2 regions of the Kitasatospora sp. NPDC005751 genome follow, and region 2 is predicted to be linked to the other one. Evidence: riboswitches for the same ligand, from Rfam matches in the RefSeq annotation. Region 2 holds a riboswitch; the other holds the start of a gene.
The links. Region 2 has a riboswitch for S-adenosylmethionine ahead of thrC (threonine synthase). Riboswitches for the same ligand answer to the same signal wherever they lie in the genome.
Positions count from the first base shown of each region.

Region 1: another riboswitch for S-adenosylmethionine. It lies ahead of ABZ497_RS01365 (aminotransferase class V-fold PLP-dependent enzyme); the one in region 2 lies ahead of thrC (threonine synthase).

Region 1 covers NZ_JBEXYC010000001.1:300,790-307,805, forward strand. Annotated here, with positions in the region: gene ABZ497_RS01345 (NYN domain-containing protein) at 1-1,015, opposite strand, end outside; gene ABZ497_RS01350 (hypothetical protein) at 1,092-1,343, opposite strand; gene ABZ497_RS01355 (rhomboid family intramembrane serine protease) at 1,546-2,328, shown strand; gene ABZ497_RS01360 (Lrp/AsnC ligand binding domain-containing protein) at 2,370-2,651, shown strand; gene ABZ497_RS01365 (aminotransferase class V-fold PLP-dependent enzyme) at 2,662-4,026, opposite strand; SAM riboswitch class IV at 4,078-4,195, opposite strand; gene trpD (anthranilate phosphoribosyltransferase) at 4,342-5,418, opposite strand; gene ABZ497_RS01375 (hypothetical protein) at 5,541-5,966, opposite strand; gene ABZ497_RS01380 (heme-copper oxidase subunit III) at 6,362-6,982, shown strand.
Region 2 covers NZ_JBEXYC010000004.1:227,924-234,939, forward strand. Annotated here, with positions in the region: gene thrC (threonine synthase) at 1-1,285, opposite strand, end outside; SAM riboswitch class I at 1,303-1,435, opposite strand; gene ABZ497_RS07045 (glucosyl-3-phosphoglycerate synthase) at 1,585-2,652, shown strand; gene ABZ497_RS07050 (trehalose-6-phosphate synthase) at 2,700-4,169, shown strand; gene otsB (trehalose-phosphatase) at 4,219-5,088, opposite strand; gene ABZ497_RS07060 (DUF3263 domain-containing protein) at 5,176-5,415, opposite strand; gene ABZ497_RS07065 (cupin domain-containing protein) at 5,519-5,863, shown strand; gene ABZ497_RS07070 (extracellular solute-binding protein) at 5,895-7,016, opposite strand, start outside.

The DNA of each region.
Region 1 (7,016 bases), on a different contig from region 2:
GCCCCTGCGCCGACTGCAGCACGGTGTCCAGCAGCAGCCGCAGCCGCATGTCCTCGACGCTGCGCCCCTCGCGGGCCGAACGGCGGCCCTGCTCGGCGGCGTTCTCCAGCTCGGAGATCCGGTGCCGCAGCCGCCGCGCCTCGCTCTCGGCGGCGCCGCGCTCGACGCCCGTCTGCGCCTTCAGGGCCTCCAGCTCCCCGGTGACCCGGCGCGTCTCGGCCTGGGCCCGCCGGGTGTCGCTCTCCAGCGAACGCACCTTCTTGCGCAGCGACTCCACCTCCTTGCGGACGTCCTCCGACTCGGCCCGCTGCCGGTCCAGGTCCGCCCGGGCGGCCGCGCGCACCTCGGCCAGCTCCGCCTGCAGCTTCTCGGCCAGCCGGGCCGCCTCGGCCGCCGCGCCCTCGGCGCCGGCCCGCTCGGCCTCCTCGCCGGCCTCGACGACCAGGCGGCTCCAGCCCGCCGGCCGGACCAGGTAGGCGGCGGCCGCCACGTCCATCGGATCGGCCGCGCCCGGCACGCTGCCCGACTCCAGCGCCCGGACCAGGTCCGGCTGCCCGAGCCGCAGCCGCTCCGCTATCCGCACCCGGAACGCCGGCTCGGACTCCAGCGCCGCGGCGAGCGCGGTGGCGGCGTACTTGGCCCGGCGCGCCGGGGTGAACTTGGCGTACGGGCGCAGCGTCTGCGGCAGCTCCGCGACCGGCAGCCCGCCGAGCGCGTCGGCGGCGAGGCCCACCACACGCCGGCGCACCCCCTCGGGCAGCGGCCGGTCGAGCCTCTCGGCCGCGCGGGCTGCCGCCGGCTCCTCACCGCCGGAGCCGCCGGCCTCCTCGCCGTCGACCTCCTCGGCGGGGGCGCCGGTGCCGGGCGCGGCGGCCTCGACCGCGTCCGGCGCCTGCGCGTCCACAGCGGGCTGCCGCCCCTGCGGCCCGGCGGGCTCCTGCGCTGCGTCCACCACGTCCTCGGCTCCGATCCTCGCCAGCGGGGTACGGCCGTCGGCCGTACCCCTGGTCGTCACGCTCCGTGCGCTCTGTCTGTATTGTCCCGCGCGGCGGACGGCCGTGCCGCGCACCGTCCACCGCGCGGGGCGGGCATCAAGCCTGCTCGGCGGCCTCGGCGCCCGGACGGGCCACCAGTTCGACCTGGTCCACCGCGTTGCACCAGCGGCAGCGCACCGACTCGATGGTCTCGCTGTGCACCTCGGTCTCCTCCACCTTGGACTCGCCGGCCAGGTCGAAGTGCAGGAACTCGGTCACCCGGGCGGTGCGGGTGACGTCGAAGCGGGTCAGGTTGCCGCACAGGGTGCAGCGCCAACGCGTCTCTGCGGTCAGGGCGGGGACGGTCATCGGGGGTCCTCTCGGGTGGTCCCTGGGTGGGCTCAGGCGCTCCCCCCGGAGCCCCGGCATCGGCGGCGGGAGGCGGGATTGCCCGCCCCAAGCCTATTGCCTGGGGCAACCACCCCGGCCACCGGTCACGGCGATCGCGGGGGTGGTCCACCTGCCGTACAGCACGGTGTCGCCCGGGCCGGACGGAGGGATGCTTGGTCGCATGGCGATCCCGGTCCTCGACCACACCGGCACGCGGGACGGCCCCCCGGCCGCGCCCGTCCCGGCCGTCAGCTACGCACTGATCGCGCTGAACGTGCTGGTCTTCCTGCTCGGCCCGGCGGCCGGGCTCAACCCGCTGTACGGCCGCGGGCAGGACCGGGTCTGCGCGGAGCAGCGGTACGAGCAGCGCTGGGGCGCCGTCCCGGCCGAGCTACTGGCCGGACGGCCGCTGAGCGCCGAACAGGTGGCCGAGGCCCCCGATCCGGTGCCGGGCTGCCCGGCCGCCCCGACCCCCGGCAAGCACCCGGCGATGTCCGTCCTCAGCGGGCTCTTCGTCCACGCCGGCTGGCTGCACCTGCTGGGCAACCTGCTCTTCCTCCAGGTCTTCGGCCCCACCGTCGAGGCCCGCTTCGGCCGGGCCCGGTTCGCGCTCTTCTACCTGGCGGCAGGCTCGCTGGCCACCTACGGCTTCGCGCTGGCCGAGGCGCACTCGGCGGACTACACCCGGGTCCTGATCGGCGCCTCGGGGGCGATCGCCGGCGTGCTCGGCGCCTACCTGAGGCTGCATCCGCGGGCCCGGGTGACCACGCTCGTCCCGCTGCTGCTCTTCCTGCCCCTGCGGTTCCCGGCCTGGCTGGTGCTCGGCCTCTGGTTCGCGCTCCAGTGGTGGTCGGTGCACTCGGCGGGGCCGGGCGTCGCCTACCTGGTCCACGTGATCGGCTTCTCGGCGGGGTTCCTGTACGCCTGCACGCTGGCCACCCGCCCCTCGCGACGGCCCCGCTGACGCCCGATACCCTGGCGGCACCTCACAAAGGAGCCCGAACAGTGATCACCGCCATCGTCCTGATCAAGACCAGCGTCGACCGCATCCCGGAAATCGCCGAGGCGATCGCGGCCATCGAGGGCGTCAGCGAGGTCTACTCGGTCACCGGCGGCTACGACCTGGTGGCGATGGTGCGGGTGCGCCGGCACGACGACCTGGCCGAGGTGATCCCCGGCCGGCTGAACAAGGTCCCGGGCGTGGCCCACACCGAGACCCAGATCGCCTTCCGCACCTACTCCCAGCACGACCTGGAGACCGCCTTCGCGCTCGGCCTGGGCGAGTAGCCTCCCCCGTTCAGCCCTCGCGCCGGGTGTCCGCGACGCAGCGGCCGCCCTCGTTGCGGTAGTTCCAGGCCGCGCCGTCCGTGACCAGCTCGCGGACGGCGGTCAGGAACCGGTCGATGTGCTCGTCCGGGGTACCCGCGCCGAAGCTGACCCGGATCGCGTTCAGGCTGCGCTCCCCCGGCAGCGACGCCTCCGGCGCACCGCACTCGGACGGCGCCACGTCCTCGTCGCCGAGCAGGGTGCGCACCAGCGGGTGCGCGCAGAACAGGCCGTCGCGCACCCCGATGCCGTACTCGGCGGAGAGCGCGGCCGAGAAGTGCGAGCTGTTCCAGCCCTGGACGACGAAGGAGAGCACGCCCACCCGGGCCGAGTCCGCGCCGAACAGGTTCAGCACCCGCACCTGCGGGACCTCCGCCAGCCCGGCCTTCAGCCGGGCGATCAGCTGCTGCTCGCGGGCCTCCAGCGCGTCGAAGCCGGCCTCGGTCAGGGCCCGGCAGGCCGAGGCGATGGAGTAGACGCCGATCACGTTCGGCGAGCCGGCCTCGTGCCGGGCCGGGCCGGTGTGCCACTGCACGGCCACCGAGCCGTCGGCCTCCCGGGCGACCGTGCGGGTGGCGCCGCCGCCGGCCAGGTACGGCTCGGCCGCGTCCAGCCAGTCGGCCCGGCCGGCCAGCACCCCGGCGCCGAACGGCGCGTAGATCTTGTGGCCCGAGAAGGCGATCCAGTCCACGCCCAGCTCGCGCACCGAGACCCGGTGGTGCGGGGCGAGCTGCGCGGCGTCCAGCACCACCCGGGCGCCGTGCCGGTGGGCGGTCTCGGTGAGCTCGGCGACCGGCCAGAGCTCGCCGGTGACGTTCGAGGCGCCGGTGACGCAGAGCAGCTTGGGGCCCTCGGGGGCCTCGGCCAGCGCGGCGTCCAGCGCGGCGACGGCCTCGGCGTGCGAGCGCGGGGCGCGCAGGTAGGTGACGCTCAGCCCGGCGTGGCGCCAGGGCAGCAGCGAGGCGTGGTGCTCGGTCTCGAAGGCGAACACCCGGGTGCCGGCCGGGACGGCGCCCGCCAGCAGGTTCAGCGAGTCGGTGGTGGCCCGGGTGAAGACCACCTGGTCGCCCTCGCGCAGGTCGAGGAAGTCAGCGACGGTCCGGCGGCTCTGCTCGAAGAGGTCGGTGGAGAGCTGGGAGAGGTAGCCGGCGCCCCGGTGCACGCTGCCGTAGTAGGGGGCGTAGGCGGCGACGTCGTCCCAGACCCGCTGCAGCGCCGGGGAGCTGGCGGCGTAGTCGAGCGCGGCGTAGGTGACCTTGTCACCGTTGACCAGCGGGACCTCGACGTCGTGGCCGAGGACGGGGAGCGGGGCGCAGATCTCGGTGGCGACGGACATGGGGGTGCACTCCTTCGACGGGTAAGGACCCCGGAGGTGCGTGTCAGCCGGCGTCCGCGCTTGTCACGCGGACGGTTCGCCGCGAGACCCGGTCCTCACCCAGGGCACCCCGCCACGGACGGAGGGTTGCCGGACAGCCAGCTGGGGCTTGACGCTGTCACTCATGACCTGGCGAAGACTCTAGGTCGCGTCCGCCGAGTGGTCAAACAGGGGTCCGCCATCCGGACAGCGGTCCACAGCCGGGGCCCGGCGACGCCCCCGCCGGACGCGCGAAGGGCCCGCGGGAGGCGTCCCCCCGCGGGCCCGACCGCCGCTTCACACCCGGGTGGTGGCCTCGGACCAGCGCCGCAGCAGATCCTGCGCGGCGCCCGAGTCGATGGCCGCCGCGGCCCGCTCCATTCCGGCCGCCAGCTGCTCGGCGAGCGGCGCGTCGGTGAGGTCCAGCGCCACCAGCGCCGTCGCCGTGTTCATCAGGACGGCGTCCCGCACCGCCCCGCGCTCCCCGGCCAGCAGCCGGCGCGCGACGTCCGCGTTGAAAGCCGGGTCCCCGCCGCGCAGCGCCTCGATGCCCACCAGCTGGACGCCGACGTCGCGCGGGTCGAAGGAGGTCTCGGTGACCTCGCCGTCGCGCACGATCCAGACCCGGGAGGTGGTGGTGACGGTCAGCTCGTCCAGGCCGTCGTCGCCGCGGAAGACCAGCGCGGTGGACCCCCGGCGGGCCAGCACCCCGGCGATCAGCGAGGCCAGCCGGGTGTCGAAGCAGCCGATCGCGTGCGCGGTGACCTTGGCCGGGTTGGTCAGCGGGCCGAGGGTGTTGAAGGCGGTCGGCACCCCGAGGCCGCTGCGGGCCGGGGCGGTGTGCCGCATCGCGGGGTGGAACCTGGCCGCGAAGCAGAAGGTCAGCCCGACCTCCTCGGCCACCTCGGCGACCCGCCGGGCCGAGAGGTCCAGATTGACGCCGAGCTTCTCGAGCACGTCCGAGGAGCCGCTCGCCGAGGAGGCCGCCCGGTTGCCGTGCTTGACCACCTTGGCACCGGCCGCCGCGGCGACGATCGCCGACATGGTCGAGATGTTGACGGTCTTCGCCCGGTCGCCGCCGGTGCCCACGATGTCGACCGCCGGGCCGGGGATGGAGAGCGGTTCGGCGTGCGCGTACATCGAGTCCACCAGGCCGACGATCTCGTCCACCGTCTCGCCCTTGGCCCGCAGGGCGACCATGAAGCCGGCCATCTGCACGGCGGAGGCCTCGCCGCTCATGATCCGGTCCATCGCCCAGGCGGTGTCCGCCCGGTCGAGGTCCTCGCCCCGCAGCAGCGCCGACAGGATGTCCGGCCAGGTGCGGACCACCTGCACGGGGTCCTTGCCGCCGTTCGCAGGGTTCACGTTCACCATGGCTGACTCCAGCTCTTGTCGGTTCCCCGAGGGGTTCTCCGTAAGGATGGAGCCAGCCTATCGAGCGGCGGGACGCCTCCGCCCCGCCGTCGCCTTCACTTCTCTCCCACTGAGACGCGGTCCTACCGGGCGGCCGGCGCCCGCTTCGCCAGCCGGGCTCGGAGCAGCGTGGCGGCCGCCTCGGCCAGCGCCACCGGGTCCACGGGGTGGGAGATGGCCGCGTCGGCCCGGCTCCAGGCGGCCAGCCAGGAGTCCTGCGGCCGGCCGATCACCACCAGCACCGGCGGGCAGCCGTAGATCTCGTCCTTCAACTGCCGGGCGAGCCCGAGGCCGCCGGCCGGGACCGCCTCGCCGTCCAGCACGCAGAGGTCCACGCCCCCCTTCTCCAGTGCCTTCAGCACCGCGGGGGTCGTCGCGCACTCCAGGTAGGTCAGCTCCGGCAGATCCTCCGCGGGCCGGCGGCCGAGGGCCGTCAGCACCTGCTCGCGGGTGTTGCGGTCGTGGCTGTAGACGAGAACGGTCAGCGTCTCGTCGGTGGTGTACGCCATGGGCCCTGCTCCCTCAAGTGTGATCCGGACCACGTTCGTCTCAACCCGGATGCTACTCCCGATCACCGCCCGCCGAGCCACTCCCGCGCGATCCGTCTCAAGCCGCCGCGCCCGCGACTCACCCGCCCGGAGGACAGGCCGTCACCCCCGCGGTCGCGGTCCACCCGTACGGCCGACCCGAGGGCCTTTCCCTTACTCCCGGCGGACCCCGAAGGAGTGGAGCGACACGCTGGGCATCAGGGTCGAAGATGCCTTCGAAGAACCGTCAGAAAAGGGACACACCCCTGCTCAGCCGCCATCCGGGCGTCCCGGCGGGCCCCACCGGGGCATACCGCACGCACCGGACACTCCGAGGGACACCCCCCGGCGTGAAGACGGAATAAGGGACCGACATAATGTCCGTCGTGGCGACAGCAACAGCAGTAGAAACCGGGCACGCGCACGGATCGGTCAACCGGCCGAACATGGTCAGCGTCGGAACGATCGTCTGGCTCAGTTCCGAGTTGATGTTCTTCGCGGCCCTCTTCGCGATGTACTTCACGCTCCGCTCCGTCAAGGGAGCCGAGTTCTGGAGCGAGAAGGCGCACGCCCTCAACGTGCCCTTCTCCTCGGTCAACACCACGATCCTGGTGCTCTCCTCTCTCACCTGCCAGCTCGGCGTGTTCGCTGCCGAGCGCGGGGACGTGAAGAAGCTCCGCTCGTGGTTCGTCATCACCTTCGTGATGGGCGCGATCTTCATCGGCGGCCAGATCTTCGAGTACACCGAGCTGGTCAAGAAGGACGGCCTCTCGCTGTCCTCCGACCCGTACGGCACGGTGTTCTACCTGACCACCGGCTTCCACGGTATGCACGTGACGGGTGGTCTGATCGCCTTCCTGCTGGTCCTCGGACGGACGTACGCAGCCAAGCGCTTCACGCACGAGCAGGCCACCGCCGCCATCGTGGTGTCGTACTACTGGCACTTCGTCGACGTCGTGTGGATCGGCCTGTTCGCGACCATCTACCTGATCAAGTAACCAGCTGATCAGGTCGCTGGCCACCGGCTCCGGG
Region 2 (7,016 bases):
AGGCGGACGCGAGGCCGGCGTCGCGGAACGAGGCCAGCGTCGGGCGGATGACGGTGGTCATCCCGGAGTCGGAGACGGCGTCCAGCGTCTTCAGGCCGTCACCGGTGTTGATCGCGACGGTCTCCTTGGCCGGATCCAGCTGTCCGGTCTCGACCAGCTTCTTCAGCACGCCGACGGTCACCCCGCCCGCGGTCTCGGCGAAGATGCCCTCGGTCCGGGCCAGCAGCTTGATCGCGGCGACCACCTCGGCGTCGGTGACGTCCTCGACCGCCCCGCCGGTGCGCCGGGCGATGTCCAGCACGTAGGGGCCGTCGGCCGGGTTGCCGATCGCCAGCGACTTGGCGATGGTGTCCGGCTTGACCGGCCGGATCACGTCCTGGCCGGCCTTGAAGGCCGCCGACACCGGTGAGCAGCCCGCCGCCTGGGCGCCGAAGATCCGGTACGGCCGGTCCTCGACCAGGCCCAGCTTGATCAGCTCCTGCAGGCCCTTGTCGATCTTCGTCAGCTGCGAGCCCGAGGCGATCGGAATGACGATCTGCTCCGGCAGCCGCCAGCCGAGCTGCTCGCAGATCTCGTACGCCAGCGTCTTGGAACCCTCGCCGTAGTACGGGCGCAGGTTGACGTTGACGAAGCCCCAGCCCTCACCGGCCGGGTCGCCGATCAGCTCCGAGCAGAAGCGGTTCACGTCGTCGTAGTTGCCCTCGATGCCGACCAGCTCGCCACCGTAGACACCGGCCATGACGACCTTGCCCTGCTCCAGGTCGTGCGGGATGAACACGCAGGACTTGAACCCGGCCCGGGCCGCCGCCGCGCCCACCGCGCCGGCCAGGTTGCCGGTCGAGGAGCAGGAGAGGGTCGTGAAGTGGAACGCCCGGGCCGCCTCGATCGCGCAGGCGACCACCCGGTCCTTGAAGGAGTGCGTCGGGTTGCCGGAGTCGTCCTTGACGTGCAGCTGGGCGGTGAACCCGAGCTCGCGGCCCAGGTTGTCCGCCTTCACCAGCGGGGTCCACCCCGGGTTGAGGTTCGGCTTGTCGGCCACGTCGGCCGGGACGGGCAGCAGCGGGGCGTAGCGCCAGATCGACGCCGGACCGGCCTCGATCCGCTTGCGGAGCTCCTCCGCGCCCTCGCTCCCGAAGTCGTAGGCGATCTCCAGCGGCCCGAAGCACTCCAGGCAGGCGAAGCTGGGACCGAGCGGGAACCGGGTACCGCACTCCCGACAGGACAGTGCGACGGCGGGACCGAGATCAACGGTCGCGGGGGCGGCTGCGGCGGTGTCGATAGCCATGATGGCGGAGGCCTCTCTCCTCATCTTCCCCGTGACGCGGGCGCGCCACAGGCCGGAATTGGCACCTGTCCCGCCGGGGCCGGAGGCCTGCCGTGCGAGAAGGTTGCCGGGACGTCAACGGGCCGTTCCCTCAGTCCCTCTGGATGAGCTCTGTGAAGTTGTGGTCCTGCTCAGCGACGACCCCGGCGTGCGAAGGTCCGATCGCTGTACGAAGACTGTATCCGAAGGCGTCAACCCTGAACGGGACCGTCCGCCACGCGAGATGCCCCGTCCCACCCCGATCCGTCGAGGAGAGTTCCGTGCCCGCCGAACCGACACCCGCGCTCCTCCCGAAGGCGGCGTCCTGGCTGCGCCGCCGCTCCTGGAGCGCGGCCGACCGCCCGGTGGGCGCCCTGCTGGCGGCCAAGCAGGCGGCGGGTCGGGCCGGCACCGTCAGCGTGGTGCTGCCCGCCCTGGACGAGGAGGCCACCGTCGGCGACATCGTCCGCACCGTGCGCCGCGAGCTGATGGAACGCCTGCCCCTCGTCGACGAACTCGTCGTCGTCGACTCCGGCTCCGTCGACGGCACCGCCGCCGCGGCCGCCGAGGCCGGCGCCCGGGTCGTCCACCGCGACGACATCCTGCCCCGGCTGCCCGCCTCCCCCGGCAAGGGCGAGGTGCTCTGGCGCTCGCTGCTGGTCACCAGCGGCGAGATCGTCTGCTTCGTCGACGCCGACCTGCGCTCCTTCGACCCCGCCTTCGTCTCCGGCATCATCGGCCCGCTGCTCACCGAGCCGGACATCCAGCTGGTCAAGGCCATGTACGACCGGCCGCTCGAAGTGACGAACGGCTCCGGCTCCGGCGACGCCGCCGTGGTCCCCTCCGGCGGCGGACGGGTCACCGAGCTGGTCGCCCGCCCCCTGCTCAACCTGCACTGGCCGGAACTCGCCGGTTTCGTCCAGCCGCTCGGCGGCGAGTACGCGGCCCGCCGCTCGCTGCTCGAACGGCTGCCGTTCCCCACCGGCTACGGCGTCGAGCTCGGCCTCCTGGTGGACGCCCTGGAGCTCGCCGGCCTGGACGCCCTCGCCCAGGTGGACGTCGGCGTACGCCACCACCGCCACCAGGACAGCCAGGCACTCGGCCGGATGGCCGCCACCATCTACCGCACCGCCCTGGAACGCCTGGACCGGACCCACCGGTTGAAGGCCTCCGCCGACCTGGTCCACCCGCTGCTCACCCAGTTCACCCGGGACCCGCGCACCGCGGCCGGGCCCCCGGCCGGCGGCGCCGCCATCTTCACCCCGCACACCCATGCGATCACGGCGGAGGAACGGCCCCCGATGCACACCGTCCCGGAGTACGCCGCCCACCACGGCCACCAGGCCTGACGCCGGACGGGGGTTTGCCGACCCGGGCCCACGGCAACGTACCAACCATGGGCGATCTCACGACCGAACGTTCGAGTGCGACCGGTTCCGCCACCGTACTGGTGGCCTCCAACCGGGGACCGGTGTCATTCAGTACCGCGGCCGACGGCACCCTGACCCTGCGCCGGGGCGGCGGCGGGCTGGTGTCCGGACTCTCCGCGATCGACGACCCGCATGCCGTCTGGGTCTGCGCGGCGCTCGGCGACGCCGACCGCCGGGCCGCCCGGGAGGCCCCCGACGGCCGCCTCGACCGGGCCGGCCACGACGTCGGCGGACAGGCCGTCCGGATGCTGGACATAGACCCGGAGACCTTCGCGGCCGCCTACAACGGCGTCGCCAACTCCACCCTCTGGTTCGTCCACCACCTGCTCTACGCCACCCCGACGGCCCCCTCCTTCGGCGCGGAGTTCCGCTCCGAATGGCAGTCCTACCGCGCCTACAACGCCGCCTTCGCCGAGGCCCTCGCCGCCGAGGCCGCGCCCGGGGCCGCGGTACTGATCCAGGACTACCACCTCTCGCTGGCCCCGGCCCTGCTCCGGACCGCCCGCCCCGACCTGCGCATCGGCCACTTCTCGCACACCCCGTGGGCCCCGCCCGAGTACTTCCGGCTGCTGCCGGACGACGTCGCCGAGAGCGTCCTCACCGGCATCCTCGGCGCCGACCGGGCCGCCTTCCTCACCCGCCGCTGGGCCCTCGCCTTCGCCGACTGCTGCGCGGACGTCCTCGGCGCGGACATCGACCGCGAGGCCCTCACCGTGACGCACGCGGGCCGCACCACCCGGCTCGGCGTGCACGCCCTCGGGGCCGACGCCGACTTCCTGCGCGAGCGGTCCCACCGCCCGGACGTCGACGAGCGGCTCGCCACCCTGCGCGAGGCGGTCGGCGGGCGGCGCACCGTCGTCCGGGTCGACCGCACCGAGCTGAGCAAGAACATCGTCCGCGGCTTCCAGGCCTACCGGCACCTGCTCCGCACCCGCCCCGAGTGGCTGGACAGCGTGGTGCACATCGCCTTCGCCTACCCCTCGCGCACCGACCTCGCCGAGTACCGCGCCTACACCGCCGAGGTCGAGCGGATCGCCGCCGAGATCAACGCGGAGTTCGGCACCGCCGACTGGCAGCCGCTGATCCTGCATGTCAACGACGACTTCCCGCGCTCCCTCGCGGCCTACCGGCTGGCCGACGTCGCCCTGGTGAACCCGATCCGCGACGGCATGAACCTGGTCGCCAAGGAGGTCCCGGTGGTCTCCGACCGCGGCTGCGCCCTGGTGCTCTCCCGCGAGGCCGGCGCCCACGCGGAGCTGGCCGACGACGCCCTGTGCGTCAACCCGTACGACGTCATCGCCACGGCGGAGGCCCTGCACACGGCGCTCACCATGCCCGAGGACGAGCGCGCCGACCGCACCAAGCGCCTCGCCGCCGCCTCGACGGCGCTGCCGCCGCAGCAGTGGTTCCTCGACCAGCTGACGGCGCTGGACTGACCGCCGCCGCGCCGGCCGGCGGCTCGACCGCCGGCCGGCACGGCCGGCCCTAGGAGCCCTGGGCCCGGTCCCCGAGCGCCGCTCCCAGCGCCGTCAGCAGCCCCACCACGCCGGCCGGGCCGGCGACCACCAGGTCCGCCCGGTCGGCGAGCTCCCGCACCGGCGCGTCGCCGTCGACCGTGCCGCTGCACACCAGCAGGCCGGCCAGCCCCTCGCCGCGCAGCTTCTCCACGGCCGCGAAGGCCGCCACGTCCCCCAGGTCGTCCCCCGCGTAGAGCACCGCCCGGGCGCCCCGCTCGCGCAGGAACCCGGTCAGCGCGGCGCCCTTGTCCACCCCCGGCGGCCGCAGCTCCAGCACCAGCCGGCCCGGCTCCACCACCAGCCCGTGCTCGGCGGCCAGCGCCTCCACCGGGGCGCGCAGCAGCTCGAACGCCTCCTCCGGCGCCTCCGTCCGCCGGGTGTGGACGGCCAGCGAGCGCCCCTTGTCCTCCACCCACGTCCCGGCCGGCGCTCCGACCCGCGCCAGTACGCCGTCCAGCGCGGCCCGCGCCCGTGCCACTCCCGGGTGCGCCGGCGGCGCAGTCAGCTCGCCGCCCTCCCAGCGCTCGGCCCCGTAGTGCCCGAGCACCACCACGCCGTCGACGTCGCCGAACCCGCCGTACTCCACCGCCAGGGCGGCCGGCCGGCCGGTCACCACCACGATCGCGCCGACCCGGGGCGCCAGCTCCGCCAGCGCGCCCGCCGCTCCCGGATGCGCCCGCGCCCGGCTCGGATCCGCCACGATCGGCGCCAGCGTGCCGTCGAAGTCGAGCGCCACCACCGCCTCCCGGGGCGCCCGGAGGATCGCCTCCAGCCCCGCCCGTCCGGCCTCGTTCCCCGGCTCCGCCATCTCCTCAAGACCCATGTCCTCAAGACCCATGTCCGGAACCTACCCAGCCTTCCGGGCCCGACCCGCCTCCGGACCCGGGAACGCCCCGGTGGCCCGAGCGGCCCGCGACCACCCGGGCTACCGGGCCGCGCGCCGTGCCTCCCGCACCCGCCGCAGCCGGTTCACCAGCACCGGCGCGTGCGCCAGCGCCGCCGGCCGGTCCAGCAGGGCGTTCAGCAGCTGGTAGTAGCGCGTGCTGGAGAGCCCCAGCTCCTCGCGGATCGCCCGCTCCTTGGCCCCGGCCGTCCGCCACTGCCGCCCTTCGAGCTCCAGCACCGCCGTGTCCCGCTCGTCGAGCCCGTCCGTCCCCGCACCCATCCGCGACCCACCTCCGTCCAGCACTACGGAGTGTCATTCTCCCCCGGCGAGGCGACACACCTTGCGCCCCCGCCGGCGTCCCCGCCCGGGCTAGCGTCACCCCATGACGCCCAGCTTCGCCGTGCACATCCCGACCGCCGAGCTCGAACCCGACCCGCTCGACCCGGCCCAGATCGTCTCCGGCACCCCCGAGGTCTCCGGCCGCGTGCTCTCCGAGTCCCCCGACGGCCGCCAGCTGCGCGGCATCTGGCAGATCACCCCCGGCGTGGTCACCGACGTCGAGGCCGACGAGATGTTCGTGGTGCTCAGCGGCCGGGCCACCGTCGAGATCGACGGCGGCCCGACCCTGGAGGTCGGTCCGGGCGACTGCGCCGTCCTGCGGGCCGGCGACCGCACCACGTGGACGGTCCACGAGACCCTCCGCAAGGCCTACGCCATCACCCTCTGACGTCCGCACCCGCCGCCCGGCCCGGGATCCGTCACTTGCGGACCCGGGCCGCCTCCTTCACCGCGGACTCCTGGAGCCCCTCCAGCACCTGCTTGGCGTCGCCCGTCACGGCGCCGCCGATCCCCGCCTTGATCCGGTTGCTGACGTCCGCCCAGGCCGGGTCCCCGAAGGGGTAGAAGCTCGCGTTGGTCAGGCCGGCCGCGAACTGCTTGAGGTCCTCGTGCCTCCCGTCCTTGGTCACCGCGGTGAAGGCGTCCTGGGTGACCGGCAGCAGGTTGTACGTCTCGTCGAACTTGAGCTGGTTGTCCTTGGCGTACACGAAGCTGAGGAACTTGCGGATCTCGTTGCGGTGCCCGTTCGCCTTGAACGCCATCATCCAGTCGGCCACCCCGAGGCTGCCGGTCTTCGCCAGCCCGTCCTTCTTCGGGATCGGCGCCGTGCCGAAGTCGATCTTGCCCTTGGCCGCCATCCGCAGCAGCGTCGGGTGCCCGTTGAGCATCGCGACCTTCCCGGCCGCGAAGTCGGTGAACATCGGCGTGCGGTTGGTCTTCCCGGGATCGGGGTTGGTCAGCTTGGTGTCGACCAGGTTGGTGCGCAGCCAGGTGAAGGTGGCCTGGTTCTCCGTGCTGTCGATGGTGTAGTTGCCGACGTCGTCGGAGAGGCTGCCGCCACCGCTCAGCGTCCACAGCATCGACTCGGCCGGGGCCTCCTCGGGGCCGAGCGGCAGCCCGTACGGCGTGACCCCCGGCACCTTGGCCTTGATCTTCTCGGCGGCCTGCCGGAGCTCGTTCCAGGTGGCCGGCGGCTGGGTGATCCCGGCCTTCTGGAAGACCGCCTTGTTGTAGAACAGCACCCGGGAGGAGGAGACGAACGGGATGCCGTACTGCGTCCCGAGCACCTGGCCGGCGTGCGCGAACGACTCCATGATGTTGGCCTGGGTCTCCAGCGAGAGGACGTCACCCGCCGGGTACAGCCGGTTCGCCACCGCCTGGTCGGCGAAGCCGCCGGTCTGCAGCAGGTCGGGCGACTTGCCGGCGGCCACCAGGTCGTCGACCCGCTTGCCGATGTCGGTCCAGCTCGTCACCTCGACGTCGATCCGGATGTCCGGGTTGGCGGCCTCGAAGCGGCGGGCGACGTCGTCCCAGTACAGCTT